Regions from separate parts of the Limnobaculum parvum genome, predicted to be linked through region 2. Evidence: predicted binding sites of a transcription regulator. Region 2 holds the regulator's gene; the other holds the start of a gene.
What was found. Region 2 encodes sigma-54, which starts transcription at its own class of promoters, with help from an activator protein. Its sites were predicted from a motif close to GTTGGCACANNTTTCGCTNT; they were not measured.
Positions count from the first base shown of each region.

Region 1: the regulator sigma-54 is predicted to act here: its motif matches at 1,758-1,777, upstream of glnK (P-II family nitrogen regulator).

Region 1 is NZ_CP029185.2:2,422,442-2,428,495, forward strand. It holds gene amtB (ammonium transporter AmtB) at 28-1,314, opposite strand; gene glnK (P-II family nitrogen regulator) at 1,352-1,690, opposite strand; gene HYN51_RS10190 (hypothetical protein) at 2,173-2,388, opposite strand; gene HYN51_RS10195 (hypothetical protein) at 2,422-2,628, opposite strand; gene HYN51_RS10200 (SmdB family multidrug efflux ABC transporter permease/ATP-binding protein) at 3,162-4,934, opposite strand; gene HYN51_RS10205 (SmdA family multidrug ABC transporter permease/ATP-binding protein) at 4,936-6,054, opposite strand, start outside.
Region 2 is NZ_CP029185.2:3,211,188-3,217,241, reverse strand. It holds gene pmbA (metalloprotease PmbA) at 1-1,082, shown strand, start outside; gene rnk (nucleoside diphosphate kinase regulator) at 1,329-1,721, opposite strand; gene rapZ (RNase adapter RapZ) at 2,048-2,920, opposite strand; gene ptsN (PTS IIA-like nitrogen regulatory protein PtsN) at 3,053-3,562, opposite strand; gene rpoN (RNA polymerase factor sigma-54) at 3,583-5,013, opposite strand; gene lptB (LPS export ABC transporter ATP-binding protein) at 5,081-5,806, opposite strand; gene lptA (lipopolysaccharide ABC transporter substrate-binding protein LptA) at 5,849-6,054, opposite strand, start outside.

The DNA.
Region 1 (6,054 bases), 790 kb from region 2:
CCGGTTTTGTCATTCATTTGAGTATGACTACTGGTTATACGCACTCTCACCGTGTGAGTTGACATCCAGCCCTTCACGTTCCATTTCTTCCGCTACCCGCAGGCCGAACAAGATATCTGCTATTTTGTAGGCCACAAAAGCAACAATACCTGACCACAGCAGACAAACTACGATACTTATCCCCTGAACACCGACTTGCTTCAGCATGGTCACGCCTTCAGCGTAGCCTGTTCCCCCCAAGGTCGCGGAGGTCAATATGCCGGTCCCGATACAACCCACAATACCACATACACCGTGCACGCCGAAAACATCACAGGTGTCATCAACGCTTAACCATGACTTCAGTACTACCACGCCCCACAGGCCAGCAACACCGGCAATAATGCCCAGAATCAGTGCGCCACCGATACCAACGGAACCCGCAGCAGGCGTAATGGCAACCAGACCCGCGATACAACCGGAACAGGCACCCAGTAAAGAAGGCTTACCGCGCACCATCCACTCTATAGCCAGCCAACCCAGTACGGCTCCCGCCGTTGCGGTTACTGTGTTAACAAAAGCCAGTGCGGCAATTTCGTTAGCACTGCTGGCAGAACCGGCGTTAAAACCGAACCAACCGACATACAGAATTGCGGTGCCGGTAAATACCATTGGCAGGTTATGTGGTTTAAACGCTTCACGACCAAACCCACTGCGTTTTCCTAACATGTAGGCACCAACTAAAGCTGCAATCGCTGCATTAATATGTACCACCGTACCACCGGCAAAATCGATAGCGCCCATTTTGAACAGGTAACCGCCTCCCCATACCATATGCGCCATTGGCAAATAGGCCAGCGTAAACCAGATGAAAACAAAAAGAATTACCGCAGAAAACCGAACCCGCTCCGCGAATCCACCGACGATTAATCCTACGGTAATACAGGCAAACGATCCCTGAAAAGCAACATGAATTAACTTGTAAAACGTGCCGGTTACATCGGTTAAGTGGACATCTTTCAGCAATATACCGTTAAAGTTACCAAAGAAATCATTCCCCTCACCAAAAGCCAAGGTGTATCCATACATCACCCAAAGCACACACACTAAAGAAAACGTGGCTATCACTTGAGTCATCAAAGAAAGTACGTTTTTTGAACGCAGTAATCCACCATAAAACAGCGCAATGCCAGGAATACTCATAAACAGAACCAGCGCAGTACTTATCATCATAAAGCCGTTATCAGCTTTATCGGCGACACTCTCAGCAGCCACGGCGAAACCAGGAAACATGACCGGCAGACTCATCGCTATTGCGGATAAAAATCTTTTCATCTCTATTCATCCTTCTCACATGTTGAGTATTTATGACTTACAGAGCGTCTTCGTCTGTTTCGCCGGTGCGAATGCGTACTACCCGCTGCAATTCGGTAACAAAAATCTTTCCATCGCCAATCTTTCCGGTGTAGGCAGACTGAGTTATCGCTGCGATAGCGCCCTCAACCTGATCGTCAGACATCGCAATATCAATCTTCACCTTCGGCAAAAAGTTAACGTTGTATTCTGCACCCCGATATAACTCCGCATGTCCCTTCTGGCGGCCGAATCCCTTAACTTCTGTAACCGTCAATCCCTGAATTCCTATTGAGGATAAGGCTTCGCGTACATCTTCCAACTTGAAGGGTTTAATCACTACGGTGACAAGTTTCATATGCCTCTCCTCGATTAAGGGTTAACGATGAATAATGGTTAGCTGATAAATGGTCCACAATCAGATAAAAGCAAATTACATGCCAGAAAAGAAAGATATCGTCCTTTTTTACGCTAAATAATTTCAATATAAAAAACATTACGGTGTTAAAACGCGTTTTAACATTCACAAATAAGCAGATCCAACACATGGTTTTTTAAGGCGAAATGACAATGCGTACATAGATATCTTCACCATTAAGCAATGGTAAATAAAAGCAGTAGCTGTAGTTAATAGAAGAAGTGGGTTATAAGGATAAACGCATTCAGTCAGCGAAAATAAAACTCACTGCATTATTGCTCCGCACTAAAATAGTGCGAAATAAAGCGTAATTTGATGCAAAATAATCTTTATATATTATCTATTGCACAAAATTGATCTGTTTCTGAGCGCATAAAAAAACCCCGAAACCGGGGTTTTTAACGCGTGTGACAAAACTGATATTAGGCCGCCGGAGTCATCGACTGCTGGCTTGTTGATTTAGTGCCAGATTGAGCTTTAGCATGTTGCTTATGGTGCTTCGCCTTGCCACCCGCTTTATGTGTAGTAGACGAAACCTGCTGAGCATCTTTTACCGGTTGAGTATTACTATCAGCCGCAAAGGCTGTGCCAGACAGAACAAATAAAGCGGCTGTGGCTATTGTGAGTAATTTTTTCATTTGGTACACCCTAGTATCTGTTATTAGTGCTAATTACTTAGCTGCTGGTTCTTGAGTTGATTGTTTAGCTTCAGCTTTCTTACCGTGTTTTTTATGCTGTTTGCTCTTATCGGTAGTTTTGTGCTGAGCGGTAGCTGTTTGTGCAGAGTCAGTTGGAGTGGTTGTAGCCATATCAGCAGCGAATACAGAACCAGACAGTACAAACATAGAAGCAACGGCTAAAGGTAATAATTTTTTCATTTGATAATTCCTCAGAATTGTTAATTCATATTACGTTTGATAACTCAGCAGGCGGAAACGAACCGGATGCCTATTGTTGATTTAGCTTCGTATCTCGTTAAATCTGAAATAAATATAATCTCTATTTTGTCAGTGAGAGTAAGAGCTAAGTAATTGCTATGTAAATTAAATGTAACCAACAGGCACTACTTACCGCTAATACAGCCATAAGACAAAAATCATTAAAAATCAATAGATAGAGATATTTTCATTGAATATTTTTGTTATAAAATATCAGGTCAAACCAGAGAGGAAAACGATAATTTGAGTAAGTTGTTTAGTTAGGGAGGTATTTGTTACTAATTGATTATCAATAGAAAAATAAAATCGCAACAATAAAGGTGAAATGTAACTGTATTCATAGTTTGTCGATATATTAAGTTTATTTAACCGTTGCTAAAAATAGAAAAAAGGTATTCAACACAATTAATTGCTTAATAAATAATATAAAGTATAAGCAGGCCATTAATTTCTTCCCCGCTTATGTTTTATATTTAAACCTGCGCTTCTAATTCCGTGGCGGCCAATTGTAACTGGTGCATTTGATAATAACGCCCTTGTTGCATCAGTAATTGATGATGAGTGCCATGTTCAACAATCTGACCGCGATTCAGTACCACAATTTTATCCGCCTCCACGACAGTAGACAGACGGTGAGCAATCACCACCAACGTAGTTTTATGCCGGATAGCGCTCAAGGCACGGTGAATAGCCTGCTCGGTACCTGAGTCAATATTTGCTGTAGCCTCATCCAGAATCAAAATTTCTGGGGTTTGTACCAGAACCCGTGCTAAGGCCAATAACTGTTTTTGCCCGACCGAGAGATTGTTTCCTTGTTCACCGAGCACCGTATTGATACCAGAAGACATGGCTTTAACCAACGTTTCTAACTGGGAAATGCGTAACGCTTCCCATACCTGTTCTTCGCTGATAGCGCGACCTAAGGCAACATTGCTATAAACCGTATCAGCTAATACCACGGGATCCTGTTGTACCATCGCCACGCCGGTACGTAACACCTGATGACTTAAGCTTTGTAAAGGACGATCGTCAAGGCAGATCTCCCCGCTGGAAAGCGGATAATAGCCCATCAGCAAATTAGCCAATGTGCTTTTACCACTACCGGTATGACCAACCAGAGCAATAAAGTCGCGGGATGCGGCTGATAAATTAATATCGCTTAGAACCGTTTTGTTTTGGTTATAGGAAAAACTCAGGTTACGAATATCAATTTTTCCTGATTGCAACGGCTGGTCGTCATTACCGTATTTCTGTTGTTCACCATCCATTAGTTCAAAAATACGTTCACCGGCGACAACCGCCTGTTGCATCATCGCCTGTTGAGAAGCCAGCTCAATCAGCGGTTCATTCAGTCGTGACAAATAGTTAATAAAAGCATATAGAACGCCAACGCCAATGGAACCTTCAGGGCTAAAGCCAAACAGCATCAGCAGACCGCTCAATACCAATGCAGAAATTAAACTTAGCAACGGACGTAACAGCAAGCTTTCCAAACGTAAGGTTTTCAAGCGCATCATATAGTGAGTACGGTTAGTTTCCCCCAGTTGCTCACCAAAACGAACCTGCTGACGGAATTGCTGCAATACCACCATGCCACCGATCGCTTCATTAAAACGATTATTAATATCTGCTAACAGGCTGCGTACTTGACGTATTACCGGCGTGCTATAACGCTGATAGATACTCATTAACACCAGCACGACAGGAAATATCGCCATGGCTACCAGCGCCATGCGCCAATCGAGGCTAAACATGGCAATCAACATCGCACTGATTAATGCTGCACTGCGAAGTACCGTTGCGACCACCGTGACATACAGGTCTTTAATCACTTCAGTATCGTTAGTCACTTTTGAGATTAACTGACCAACCGGTTGGGTATCAAAAATAGCGATAGGCTGTTTTAGCGCTGCGTCCATAACCTCACTACGGATAGTCTGTACTACCCCAACGGCGGCACGGTTAAACAGCAGGGCTTGATTGTAACGCAGGGCTGCCGCCAGTACCTGCAGCAGCAGAAACACCACGGCCAGCGCGGTTACTTTACCGAGTGGCATCATGTTTTTTGCCACCATATTATCAATAAAATAGCCGATCAGTACCGGACCGCAAACCTCGGCCCCTGCGGCTAACCACAGTAATAAAGCGGCAAGACTTAGTGGTTTACGATAAGGGGCACCATACGCCAATAGGCGTTTTAGCGTTGGCCATAATTGACGGAATTTCTGATTTTTATTGGTCGTCATATTACTCATCCAATGCCGCTTCCAGTTGCTGATAGCGGTACATATTGCGATACCATCCTGCCTGCTCCGCCAGTGCTGAATGTGAGCCGCGCTGGGCTACATGGCCATCCTGTAGTACCAAAATTTCATTGGTATACAACAATCCTGAGAGTCTATGTGCACTGATAATGAGGGTACGATCTTTGCCCCATTGACGTAAATTTTGCAGGATCTGATACTCAGTACGACCATCTACCGCAGAAAGTGCATCGTCGAGGATCAATATTTCACTTTCCATTAATAACGCTCTGGCTATGGCTATTCGCTGTTTCTGGCCGCCAGAGAGCATAACGCCGCGTTCACCTACCTCGGTCTGATACCCCAACGAGAGATTCAAAATATCTTCATGTACACAGGCCAACGCGGCAGCGTGCTCAATCTCATCCTGCGTAGCCTGCGGATAACCCAGTGCAATGTTTTCAGCAATGGTGGCAGAAAACAGGAATGGCATCTGGCTAACCACGGATAGACGAGCACGCCATTCATCCAGCTTTATCTGCCGAAGCGGTAATGAGTGATAGAAAATATCCCCTTCCGTGACGTCAAACTGGCGTTGAATCAAGGCCAATAGCGAGCTTTTACCGGAACCGGTCGGGCCACATAGCCCCAAGGTTTTTCCGGGCTCCAGACTTACATGGATATCCTCCAATGACGCTTTTTCCGTCAGAGGATAGTGAAAACGTTGAATGCTTATATCCAATACGCCACGACTAGGCGGTAAGTCCAAATCGCCGTCCGTAACTTCAGGCTTCTCTTCCAGCAGGCTGGAGATACGCCCGTAAGCCGCACTCCCCCGCTCAACAATATTAAACATCCATGCCAGCGCTAACATCGGCCAAATCATCAGGCCCAAATACATCACAAAACTGGTTAACTGCCCCAGCGTCATCTGATTATGAATCACCATCCAGCTACCGCCGCCAATCGCTAGCATATTGGCACAAGCAACCGCCAGATAGATGGTGGGGTCAAAGCGGGCATCAACTCTCGCCACATGCATATTTTTGGTGCCGGCATCGGTAGCAACATCAGAAAACAGCTTTGACTGGTAATTCTCTAGGCCAAATGCCTTAATCATCCG
Region 2 (6,054 bases):
GTACCGTTCAGGCCGCGCTGGATATTGCTCGCTATACTTCACCTGATCCTTATTCAGGACTGGGTGAACGTGAACTGATGGCTTTTGAATCGCCAGAGTTAGACTTGTTCCACCCAACTGAACTGGATGCTGAACGCTTTATTCAGCAGGCCGCACTGGCAGAACGCAGCGCCATGTCAGCGGACAGCCGCATTACTAACAGTGAAGGTGGCAGCTTTAACAGTCACTATGGCATCAAAGTTTACGGTAATAGTTACGGTATGCTGCAAAGCTACTGTTCTAGCCGCCATTCCATGTCGTGTTGTGTGATTGCAGAACATAATGGTGATATGGAACGCGATTACGCCTATACCATTGGCCGCGATATTGCCGATCTGAAAAGTGCGGAATGGGTAGGGCAGGAAACGGCACGTCGTACCTTAGCTCGCCTGAATCCGCGTAAGCTGGCAACCATGCAGGCTCCTGTCATGTTTTCGGCAGAAGTGGCAACCGGACTATTTGGTCACTTGGTTTCAGCCATCAGCGGTGGGAATATTTATCGGAAATCGTCTTTCTTACTGGATCACTTAGGCCAACAGATTTTGCCAGAGTGGCTGACAATTGGTGAATATCCACACCTGCTTAAAGGTATGGCTTCTACACCCTTTGACAGTGAAGGTATTCGTACTCAAACTCGGGATATCGTCAAGGCTGGGGTTTTAGAAACCTATCTTCTGACCAGCTATTCCGCTCGTAAATTAAATATGGTCAATACCGGTCATGCCGGAGGCATCCACAACTGGCGCATAAAAGGCCAGGGAAATGATTTTAACGCCATGTTAAAACAACTGGATCGCGGCCTGTTAGTGACGGAATTGATGGGCCAAGGTGTCAGTACTGTCACTGGCGATTACTCTCGTGGAGCCGCGGGTTTCTGGGTTGAAAACGGCGAAATTCAGTATCCGGTCAGTGAAATCACTATTGCCGGTAATCTGAAAGAGATGTTCCGTAATATGGTCACTATTGGCGATGATATTGAAACCCGCAGCAACATCCAATGTGGCTCGGTTCTGTTGGAGCAAATGAAGATTGCAGGTGAGTAATATTTGAAGGTCGTGGCCTTGTTGTCATTAACGTGGCCCGATGTACTCCGAACTCAAGTACCGACGAGCCTCCGGCCGAGCACAGTGGCAAATAGTCACTTTGTTATTACGGCCGGAATCCCCTGAAATGCCAATTGGCTTGTTTGCTTTTATTATTCGCTATAAACAAAAAAGCAGACCTCATCAGAAGTCTGCCCATTTCATATTCAAATAAAAAAATTCGAGGGTGGAGCAAGTCGTCGTGCTTTACGGCTTCGGCTGAGACAATATCTCTAGCACTTTAATCTGCGTGACGGTACCGTTTGGTAAATGCCAACTGATATCATTGCCTGCCCGCATTCCTAACAGAGCAGCACCGATAGGAGCCATAACGGAAATTTGTTCAGCACTGTCTTTCAGGTCGTGAGGAAATACCAGAGTGCGAATCCGTTCTTCCTGCGTGCTGAGATCGATAAACCGCACCCGGCTGTTCATGGTCACAACATCGGCGGGAACTTCACCTGGCGCGACAATTTCTGCCCGATCGATTTCTGCATTGAGTGCCTGAGCCACCGGTGATGAAGCGAATTCAGGGTGTTCAAGCAGCATGTCGATACGCTCTGCATCCAGTTCATTTATGATTATGGCGGGTTTAAGCATACATCACTCCGATAATATCTTTGATTAGACTAGTCCTATCTAATTTTAGGGTTCATTGTTTGTTGGCCTGAGTTTCAGGCCAACAGTAAAATCATATACTAAGCAAAACAAAACCCCCGCAGGTTGAATGCGGGGGCTAAAAGCGCTGTTTCCTGAATATTAATAAAACCACGTTAAATTAAAGAGATCGGGATCACGCTCTACAGATCCTAGCTTTAGATCGCCTTTGGTTTACCGGGTATTTTGACGACCGGTGCAATACGATAAGACGCTAAATGAATCATATCAGTAAAGCAGAGCAAAGGCTAATTAACGACTTTTTACGCTTAATTACTGTTTTTCGCGTCATTTTTACGTTTTTCCAACGTGCGATGACGTGATTGCACGTTTTTCCCACGGGAACGGAAATAATCTGCCAGTTGTTCCGCCACATAAACGGAACGGTGTTTACCACCGGTACAACCAATAGCCACTGTCAGATAACTACGGTTATTGGTTTCCAGCATCGGTAACCATTGTTCAAGATAGCTACGAGTCTGATAAATAAAGTTATGTACTTCTGTGTGGCGATCCAAAAAGGAAGCGACGGGTTTATCTAAACCGGTCATTGGCCGAAGTTTCGGATCCCAATGCGGGTTTGGCAGAAAACGTACGTCAAAAACATAGTCGGCATCGATTGGAATACCGTGTTTAAAGCCAAATGACTCAAATACCATGGTTAGCTCGCGTTCGCGCTTGCCAAGCAGTCGAGTTCTCAACATTTCAGCCAGTTCGTGAACTGACATTTCTGCGGTATCGATAATTAGGTCTGCCCGTGAACGCAATGGTTCAAGCAGAATGTCCTCTTCATCAATGGCACTTTCCAATGATAAATTTTTATTCGACAGCGGGTGCAGGCGACGAGTATCGCTGTAACGTCTGATCAGAGTGTTACGGTCGGCATCAAGGAACAGTAGCTGAGGAGAGAAATCACCCGGCAGATTATTCAGCACTTCTTCCAGAATTTCTGGCGTTTCAGGTAAATTTCGCACATCAATACTGACCGCCGCCGATGTCTTCCTTTCTGCCAGCGTTTCGGCTAATTGGGGCAATAAGACTACTGGTAAATTATCGACGCAGTAGAAACCCATATCTTCCAGAGCGCGCAGCGCTACGGACTTACCTGAGCCTGAGCGGCCGCTGACAATCATCAGCACCATGTTGCTATTCCTCTTAATCATCACGATACGATATCAATATCGCCGGTATCTGGACCTTACACAACACTTCATGTGTTGCTTTGGGTTAAACATCAACCCTAACCGAATAAACGTTAACACGAACAATCGTTTTTAAACAGATTGATTTTCAGTTGGTTCATTCTCTTTATCAGACGATTCCTGAGTAAATAGCTGATAAAGCTCTTCATCGGTTTGTGCCATTCGTAACTGGCGGCACAGAGTTTTATCCGCCAGACGTTGGGCGATGGCTGATAGTGTTGCCAGATAAGCTTGGCATTCATCTGCCGGAACTAAAAGGGCAAATAAGATATCAACCGGTTGGTTATCGACAGCATCAAAACTGATAGGGCTATCCAGAGTGATAAATACGCCTACGGCACGAGTCGTGTCTTCTTCCAGTTTCCCGTGTGGAAGTGCAATGCCTGCGCCAATACCGGTGCTGCCCATGCGTTCACGATTGAGGATAGCCTCAAACACCACACTGGTTGGTATATTCAATTGGCTGGCAGCCATCTCGCTGACAATCTCTAACGCCCGTTTTTTACTGGAGCAGTGAACGGCACTGCGTGTGCTGTCTAATTTCAGAATAGAGCGTAGTTGCATGGTAGATAACGTGTTCATCATGTGTAGGAACCATTGAGTCAGATCAGTTGTTTACGCTGATTTGACGGGGGAATAGATAACGACTCCCTGTATTTTGCTACCGTCCTTCTGGCAACAATAATCCCTTGGTCGGTGAGCATGCTGGCGATTTTACTGTCGCTCAACGGCTTACCGGGGTTTTCAGCCGAAATCAATTTTTTAACCAGTGCACGAATTGCAGTAGAGGAAGCTTCGCCACCACTATCGGTATTAACGTGACTGGAAAAGAAGTATTTTAACTCAAATATCCCCCTGGGGCTATGTAAGTACTTCTGCGTTGTTACGCGTGAGATGGTTGACTCATGCATATCAACCGTTTGGGCGATATCCGCCAAAACCATGGGCTTCATATATTCTGCGCCCAGTTCAAAGAATTCTTCCTGCCGTTCTACAATACATTCCGTTACCTTAAGTAGCGTATCGTTACGACTTTCAAGGCTTTTGATCAGCCAACGAGCATCCTGCAAATTGGTACGGATATATTGATTATCGCTGGCATTGTGAGTATTTGCCATTGAGGCGTAGTGTTGGTTAATCTGCAAGCGTGGGATATTTTCCGTGTTGAGTTCAACCACCCATTTATTCTGAACTTTACGAACCAACACATCAGGAATAACGTATTCAGACTCATTGGCATGAATGGACTGACCGGGGCGAGGATCGAGGTTTTGAATCAGTTGCATGGCGCCTTTTAGCGCCTCTTCGCTGATACGGCTTAGTTTTAGCAATGAACGGAAATCATGGCTGCCTAACAGTGCCAGATGACGATCGGCAATCTGGCGAGCATCATTCAGATAAGGTGTATCAGAAGATAGCTGAGAAAGCTGCACCAGCAAGCATTCTCGCAGGTCGCGGGCTGCAACACCCACCGGGTCGAAACGCTGAATGCGCTTCAGTACCGCTTCAATTTCGTCGAGTTCGACCTCATCTTGCCCTAGGCTGTCGGCGATCTCTTCCAGAGAGACGGTCAGGTAACCGGTATTATCCACCGCATCAATAATGGCGGTAGCGATAGCTTTATCCAGATCGGAAAACGGGGTGAGATCCATCTGCCACATGAGATGGTCTTGTAGCGTCAGGGTGGTTTCACCCTGAAATACCGGAAGTTCGTCATCGCCATAATCGTTATGGGTGCCAGACGGTGTGCCAGCGGTATAAATTTCATCCCATGAGGTATCGAGAGGGAGGTCTTCAGGAATATCAGACTGCTGTAGTGCTTCGCTAGTATCGAGCTGTTCATGCTCGATCTCTTCGCGAGAATCTATCTCGTCATGATTATCCGCCTGTTCGAGCAACGGGTTGCTTTCCAGTGCGATCTGAATCTCTTGTTGCAGTTCAAGTGTCGACAGTTGCAACAGGCGAATGGCCTGTTGCAACTGAGGTGTCATGGTTAATTGTTGACTTAACTTGAGCTGTAAACCTTGCTTCATAATGGCATATTACACTTATTATCGCGTTCCAGAATGGCTACGTGAATGTTCCATAGGGTAGCAACCGCTACAATCGGAATTCATTGCCTAAATAGACCCGCTTCACATGTTCATCTTCTAGAATAGATGATGGTGTTCCATGAGCAATTAAACGACCCTGACTAACGATATAAGCGCGTTCACAAACGTCCAACGTTTCACGTACATTATGGTCGGTAATGAGTACGCCAAGTCCGCTGTCACGCAGGTGCTCAATGATTTTTTTAATATCAATAACCGATATCGGGTCAACGCCGGCAAAGGGTTCATCCAGCAAAATAAATTTAGGATTAGCGGCTAGCGCTCTGGCAATCTCAACCCGACGGCGTTCTCCTCCGGAGAGGGATTGTCCGAGGTTTTTACGAAGATGCTCAATATGGAACTCTTCCAGCAGTTCATTGGCACGATCTACCCGCTGTTCGTTGGTTAAGTCGTTGCGAATTTGTAGTACTGCCATCAGGTTATCGTAAACACTCAGGCGCCGGAAAATAGAGGCTTCCTGTGGTAGATAGCCTATACCGCGACGCGCACGGGCGTGTAAAGGCAACAGGCTGATATCTTCACCGTCGATAAGAATTGAACCAGCATCACGCTGAACAATACCGACCACCATGTAAAATGTGGTAGTTTTACCTGCGCCGTTAGGCCCAAGCAAACCGACGATTTCACCGGAGTTGACGGTCAGGCTGACATCTTCTACCACTCGGCGACCTTTGTAGGCCTTGGCCAGATTCTCTGCTGTTAACGTTGCCATTCGCTATTGTTTACTCTTTTCTTTAACTGCGGTTAAAAGTGTTTATTTTTTCTGTATCTGAGATGGTACCAGAACGGTGTTTACGCGTTTGCCTTTGTTGCTGAACGCCTCCATCTTCTGCTCTTTCACTTTGTAGGTGATACGGTCGCCCTGAACATTACTGTCCAACTGTTCCAGATAGGCATTGCCCGTCAGATCAACAAAGTCATTAGCCAATTCATAGCGGAGTTTTGAACCCCGGCCTTTGA